2 regions of the Pseudomonas sp. BIGb0558 genome follow, and region 1 is predicted to be linked to the other one. Evidence: predicted binding sites of a transcription regulator. Region 1 holds the regulator's gene; the other holds the start of a gene.
The links. Region 1 encodes sigma-54, which starts transcription at its own class of promoters, with help from an activator protein. Its sites were predicted from a motif close to ANTGGCATNNANNTTGCTNT; they were not measured.

Region 1 (3,411 bases):
TTCCGCCAGTTCCGGCAGCAGGCCGGCGGGCAGGTTGTCGATGCAATAGAAGCCGTTGTCCTCAAGAACATTGAGAGCCGTGCTTTTACCTGAGCCGGAACGGCCGCTGACGATGATCAAACGCATGATTACTGCCCGTTTTGTTCATCCAGGACAACCTGATAAAGCGCCTCATTGCTGGGAGCGCTGCGCAGTTTGTCGCGTACTTCCTTGCGGTCGAGCATGCTGGCGATCTGCCGAAGCAGTTCCAGGTGCGCATCGGTGGCAGCTTGCGGGACCAGCAGTACAAACAGCAGGTCGACCGGCGCGCCGTCGATGGCGTCGAAATCGATGGGGGCGTCCAGGTGCAGCAGGGCGCTGACTGGCGACTCACAGCCTTGCAGGCGGCAGTGAGGAATGGCGATGCCGTTGCCAAAGCCGGTGGAACCGAGCTTTTCACGGGCGATCAGTGCCTCATACACAGCTTGCGTATCCAGTTCGGGCACTTCGCGGCCGATCAGGTTGGCAATTTGTTCGAGGGCACGCTTTTTACTGCCGCCCGGCACGTTCACGAGGGAACGGCCGGGGGTCAGGATGGTTTCAAGTCGAATCATGGGTGGGGAGTGTTAGCGGCCAGTGCCTTGAAGAAGACTCTGCTGCTTTTCCTTATGCTTTTTGATTTGGCGATCCAGCTTGTCGGTAAGGTCGTCAATGGCAGCATACATATCTGAATGCTCGGCATTGGCGACTACTTCCCCGCCGGGTATACGCAAGGTGGCTTCGATTTTCTGCTTGAGCTTCTCGACAGTCATGATGACTTGCACGTTGGTGATCTTGTCGAAATGCCCCTCAATTCGTTTGAGTTTTTCGCCGATATAGGCGCGCAGCGGTTCGGTCACTTCCAGTTGGTGTCCACTGATGTTGACTTGCATACAGCTTCTCCTTCGTTGCCAGTGCATAAAGCGGCAGGCCGGGGTGCCTGCCACTGGAACGCTATGGCCCGCCCGTCACATCAAACGTTTACGCTCGCTGGAAGGCGCGATCCCAAGGGACTCGCGGTACTTGGCGACGGTTCGACGGGCGACCTGAATGCCTTGTGCCTCCAGTAAACCAGCGATCTTGCTGTCACTCAACGGCTTTTTCTGATTTTCCGCGGCAACCAGTTTTTTGATGATCGCGCGGATCGCCGTGGACGAGCATTCGCCGCCTTCGGAGGTGCTGACGTGGCTGGAGAAAAAGTATTTCAGCTCATAAATGCCCCGTGGGGTATGCATGAATTTTTGCGTGGTTACCCGGGAAATCGTCGATTCGTGCATGCCTACCGCCTCGGCGATGTCGTGCAGTACCAGCGGCTTCATCGCTTCATCGCCGTATTCCAGGAAGCCGCGCTGGTGCTCGACGATCTGGGTGGCGACTTTCATCAGGGTTTCGTTGCGGCTTTGCAGGCTTTTGATGAACCAGCGGGCTTCCTGCAACTGGTTGCGCATGAAGGTGTTATCGGCGCTGGTGTCGGCGCGGCGCACGAAACCTGCGTATTGCGGGTTGACCCGCAGGCGCGGTACCGATTCCTGGTTCAGCTCCACCAGCCAGCGCTCGTTGTCCTTGCGCACGATTACATCCGGCACGACGTATTCGGCTTCGCTGGACTCGATCTGTGAGCCCGGACGCGGGTTGAGGCTCTGCACCAGCTCGATGATCTGGCGCAGGTCATCTTCCTTGAGCTTCATGCGGCGCATCAACTGGCTGTAGTCGCGGCTGCCCAGCAGGTCGATGTAGTCGGTGACCAGGCGCTGCGCTTCGGCCAGCCAAGGTGTTTTCGCCGGCAATTGGCGCAGTTGCAGCAGCAGGCACTCGCTGAGGGTGCGGGCGCCGATGCCGGCGGGCTCGAATTGCTGGATGCGGTGCAGGACGGCTTCGATTTCGTCCAGTTCGATGTCCAGTTCCGGGTCGAAGGCCTCGAGGATCTCCTCAAGGGTCTCGTCCAGGTAGCCCTGATTGTTGATGCAATCGATCAGGGTCACGGCGATCAGGCGATCGGTGTCGGACATCGGGGCCAGGTTCAGTTGCCAGAGCAAATGGCTCTGCAGGCTCTCGCCGGCGGACGTGCGGGTGGTGAAGTCCCACTCGTCATCATCATTGCTGGGCAGGCTGCTGGCGCTGGTCTGGTAGACGTCTTCCCACGCGGTGTCCACGGGAAGTTCGTTGGGAATGCGTTCGTTCCATTCACCTTCCTCGAGGTTATCCACCGTGGGGGCGGTTTCCTGGTAGGAGGGTTCCTGTACGTCGGGGTTGGGTTTTTGCTCGATGTTGTCGGCCAGCGGGTCTGCATTATCGAAGTCGTCGCCTTCTTCCTGGCGTTCGAGCATCGGATTGGACTCCAGGGCCTCCTGGATTTCCTGTTGCAGGTCCAGGGTCGACAATTGGAGCAGGCGGATGGCCTGTTGCAGCTGCGGTGTCATCGTCAGCTGCTGGCCCATTCTCAGGACTAGCGATGGTTTCATGGCAGGGGCTTAACACCTTATTCGCCGGCGCAATGCGCCATCCACGACAGGGCGCGTGAGCGCCAAACATAAGCAAATTATATGCCTGATATCGGGGGCTTTGCCTAGAGCGCGGTAACAATAAAAATACTGAGGTTTTTATTGACTCCCGCGCTCCATGGCGAATGGCCTGATACCACCGTGTTTACAGGCGGAACTCGTGACCCAGATACACTTCCTTGACCAGTTCGTTGGCCAGGATGGTGGCGGAGTCACCTTCGGCAATCAGCTGTCCATCGTTGACGATATACGCGGTTTCGCAGATATCGAGGGTCTCGCGGACGTTGTGGTCGGTGATCAACACACCGATGCCCTTGGCTTTCAGGTGGTGGATGATCTGCTTGATGTCGCCGACCGAGATCGGGTCGACACCGGCGAAAGGTTCATCCAGCAGGATGAACTTCGGCGCAGTGGCCAGGGCGCGGGCGATTTCCACACGACGACGCTCGCCGCCGGAAAGGCTCATGCCGAGGTTGTCGCGGATATGGTTGATGTGGAATTCCTGCAGCAGGCTTTCCAGCTCTTTCTTGCGCCCGGCGCGGTCGAGTTCCTTGCGGGTCTCGAGGATCGCCATGATGTTGTCGGAAACCGACAATTTGCGGAAGATCGATGCTTCCTGGGGAAGATAGCCGATACCCGCCTGTGCACGACCGTGCATGGGCTGGTGGCTTACGTCCAGGTCGTCGATCAGGACGCGGCCTTGATCGGCCTGTACCAGGCCGACAATCATGTAGAAGCAGGTGGTCTTGCCGGCACCGTTGGGGCCGAGCAAGCCGACGATCTGGCCGCTGTCGATCGACAGGCTGACGTCGCGCACGACCTGACGGCTTTTATAGGCCTTGGCCAGATGCTGGGCTTTCAGGGTTGCCATTAATTCGCCTTCTTCGCGTCG
Region 2 (3,411 bases), on a different contig from region 1:
TGGGCCACGACGCTGGCGATCACGTCCTGCTCCCGTGCACGGTCCTCGACGGGCTTGTGGCTGTCCCATTTGCTCAGGGCCACCTGGTCGGCGATCGCCAGGCGTTCGGCGATGCTGTCGAGCAGTGGGGCGAGGGTGGGTGGTGCTGCGAATACATTGGCGCTGACGAACAGCAAGGCGAACGCAAGTCGACGTTTCAACGGTGATCTCCTGTGGGAGCGGGCTTGCCCGCGAAGGTCGTTAACGATAACGCGTAAATATTGAAGAAATGCAGTGTCCTTGAGTTTTTCGCGGGCAAGCCCGCTCCCGCAGGGTTTTGCGGGCAAAAAAAAGACCTCCCGAAGGAGGCCTTTTTCATCACGCCACGTTAAGCGGCGCTACCGGATCAGCAGCTGTAGTACAGCTCGTATTCCAGTGGGTGTACGAAGGTGCGGACCTTGATTTCTTCTTCGCTTTTCAGGGCGATGTAGGCATCGATAAAGTCGTCGCTGAACACGCCGCCTTTGGTCAGGAACGCACGGCCCTTGTCCAGCTCTTCCAGGGCTTCTTTCAGGCTGCCGCACACTTGTGGGATCTCTTTGGCCTCTTCAGGCGGCAGGTCGTACAAGTTTTTGTCGGCGGCGTCGCCAGGGTGGATCTTGTTCTGGATACCGTCCAGGCCGGCCATTACCAGGGCAGCGAAGGCCAGGTACGGGTTGGCTGCCGGATCCGGGAAGCGGGCTTCGATACGGCGAGCACGAGGGCTGGACACGTAAGGAATACGGATCGAAGCGGAACGGTTGCGAGCCGAGTAGGCCAGCATTACTGGAGCTTCGAAACCTGGGACCAGACGCTTGTAGGAGTTGGTCGACGGGTTGGTGAAGCCGTTCAGGGCCTTACCGTGCTTGATGATACCGCCGATGAAGTACAGGGCAGTGTCGGACAGGCCGGCATAACCTTCGCCAGCGAAGGTGTTCTTGCCATCTTTGGCGATGGACAGGTGAACGTGCATACCCGAACCGTTATCGCCGTACAGAGGCTTAGGCATGAAGGTCGCGGTACGGCCGTAGGCATCAGCCACGTTGTGTACGCAGTACTTAAGGGTCTGAACTTCGTCAGCCTTGGCAACCAGGGTGTTGAACTTCACACCGATTTCGTTCTGGCCGGCAGTCGCCACTTCGTGGTGGTGAACTTCGATGACCAGGCCCATCTCTTCCATGGCGTTGCACATGGAGGTACGGATTTCGTGGTCGTGGTCGAACGGAGGAACCGGGAAGTAGCCGCCTTTGATACCTGGACGGTGGCCTTTGTTGCCGCCTTCCACGTCCTGGTCGGACATCCACGAACCTTGTTCGGAGAAGATTTTGAACATGGAGCCAGAGATGTCGGACTTGAACTTGACCGAATCAAAGATGAAGAATTCTGGTTCCGGACCTACGAATACGGTGTCACCGATACCGGTCGACTTCAGGTATTCCTCGGCACGCTTGGCGATCGCACGTGGGTCACGGTCGTAGCCTTGCATGGTCGAAGGCTCGATCACGTCGCAGACGATGATCAGCGTTGGGTCTTCGGTGAACGGGTCGAGTACGGCGGTGCTGTCGTCCGGCATCAGGATCATGTCGGAAGCTTCGATGCCTTTCCAGCCGGCAATGGAGGAGCCGTCGAACATTTTGCCTTCTTCGAAGAAGGCGTCATCCAGCGCGTCGCGAGCCGGCATGGTCACGTGGTGCTGAGTGCCTTTTGTGTCCGTGAAGCGCAGATCAATCCATTTGACGTCATGATCTTTGATGAGTTGAACCGACTTCGACATAGTGTCCTCCGGGTGGCTTCGGGCTGGGGTAGTGGAGTTAGCCCTTAGAATGTGGGTGATGCCGGCGCGAATACTCGACCAAGGCAACCTGCCTCACAAGAGAGCAAATTGCATGCCAGTGCCCCGACATGGGTTTTTTGCCACAAAAACGCCCCTATAAAGGTGCAAACCGCTGAAACGGAATAAATTGCGCACCGCAATGTAGCGCTTATTTTCGTTTATGACCCGTTTTGGTGCGCGAAAGGTCAGTTGCATATTAACTGGTTAAACCTTGAGCGATTTCCGCTATAATCCGCGCCCCCCTTTTTCGGCTGGGCCTGCGCGCGCTGTTTTCATGAAATTAATCGTTAAAGTCTTCCCCGAGATCACCATCAAGAGCCGACCGGTACGGATGCGTTTCATCCGTCAATTGGCCAAGAATATCCGTGCCGTGCTCCGCGATCTGGACCCGGCGGTGGTGGTGAACGGTGTGTGGGACAATCTCGAGCTGGAAACCCGCCTCACAGACCCCAAAGCCTTGAAGGACATGACCGAGCGCCTGAGCTGCGTGCCGGGCATCGCGCATTTCCTGCAGGTCGACGAGTACCCGCTGGGCGACTTCGACGACATCACCGAAAAGTGCAAGCAGCACTACGGCGATGTGCTGGCAGGCAAGGTGTTTTCGGTGCGTTGCAAACGCGCCGGCAAGCATCCGTTCAGCTCCATGGATGTCGAAAAATACGTCGGCAGCAAGCTGCGTCGCGAGTGCGGCGCCGCCGGAATTTCCCTGAAAGCGCCGCAAATTGAAGTGCGGATGGAAATTCGCGACCAACGGTTGTTTGTGATCCACAGCCAGCACGACAGCATCGGCGGCTACCCGCTGGGCGCCCTGGAACAGACCCTGGTATTGATGTCCGGCGGTTTCGATTCCACCGTGGCGGCCTACCAGATCATGCGCCGCGGGCTGATGAGTCACTTCTGCTTCTTTAACCTGGGCGGGCGTGCACACGAATTGGGCGTGATGGAAGTCGCGCATTACATCTGGAAGAAGTACGGCAGCTCGCAACGGGTGCTGTTTGTCAGCGTACCGTTCGAGGAAGTCCTGGGAGAAATTCTCGGGAAAGTCGATAACAGTCATATGGGCGTAGTATTGAAGCGTATGATGTTGCGCGCTGCGTCCCGAATCGCGGATCAGCTGGAAATCGACGCACTGGTCACCGGTGAAGCGATTTCCCAGGTGTCCAGCCAGACCCTGCCGAACCTGTCATTGATCGACTCTGTGACCGAGAAGCTGGTATTGCGCCCGCTGATCGCCAGTCACAAGCAAGACATCATCGACCTGGCGACCCAGATCGGCACGGCGGATTTCGCCAAGCACATGCCGGAATATTGCGGGGTCATCTCGGTGAACCCCAAGACCCACGCCAAGCGCAACCGCGTGGAGTACGAAGAACAACAGTTCGACATGGCGGTTCTCGAGCGTGCGCTGGAGAACGCCAAACTGGTGCCGATCGATCGGGTTATCGACGAATTGGGCCAGGATTTGCAGATCGAAGAAGTCAGCGAGGCTCTGGCCGGTCAGATCATCATCGACATCCGTCACCCGGATGCCGCTGAAGACGAGCCGCTGGAAATCGCTG

Region 2: the regulator sigma-54 is predicted to act here: its motif matches at 1,893-1,912, upstream of glnA (glutamate--ammonia ligase).

The regions. Positions count from the first base shown of each region.
Region 1 is NZ_JANUEW010000005.1:115,701-119,111, reverse strand. It holds gene rapZ (RNase adapter RapZ) at 1-126, opposite strand, end outside; gene ptsN (PTS IIA-like nitrogen regulatory protein PtsN) at 129-593, opposite strand; gene hpf (ribosome hibernation-promoting factor, HPF/YfiA family) at 606-911, opposite strand; gene M2400_RS09635 (RNA polymerase factor sigma-54) at 987-2,480, opposite strand; gene lptB (LPS export ABC transporter ATP-binding protein) at 2,665-3,390, opposite strand; gene lptA (lipopolysaccharide transport periplasmic protein LptA) at 3,390-3,411, opposite strand, start outside.
Region 2 is NZ_JANUEW010000002.1:358,573-361,983, reverse strand. It holds gene M2400_RS04905 (chorismate mutase) at 1-200, opposite strand, end outside; gene glnA (glutamate--ammonia ligase) at 386-1,792, opposite strand; gene thiI (tRNA uracil 4-sulfurtransferase ThiI) at 2,127-3,411, shown strand, end outside.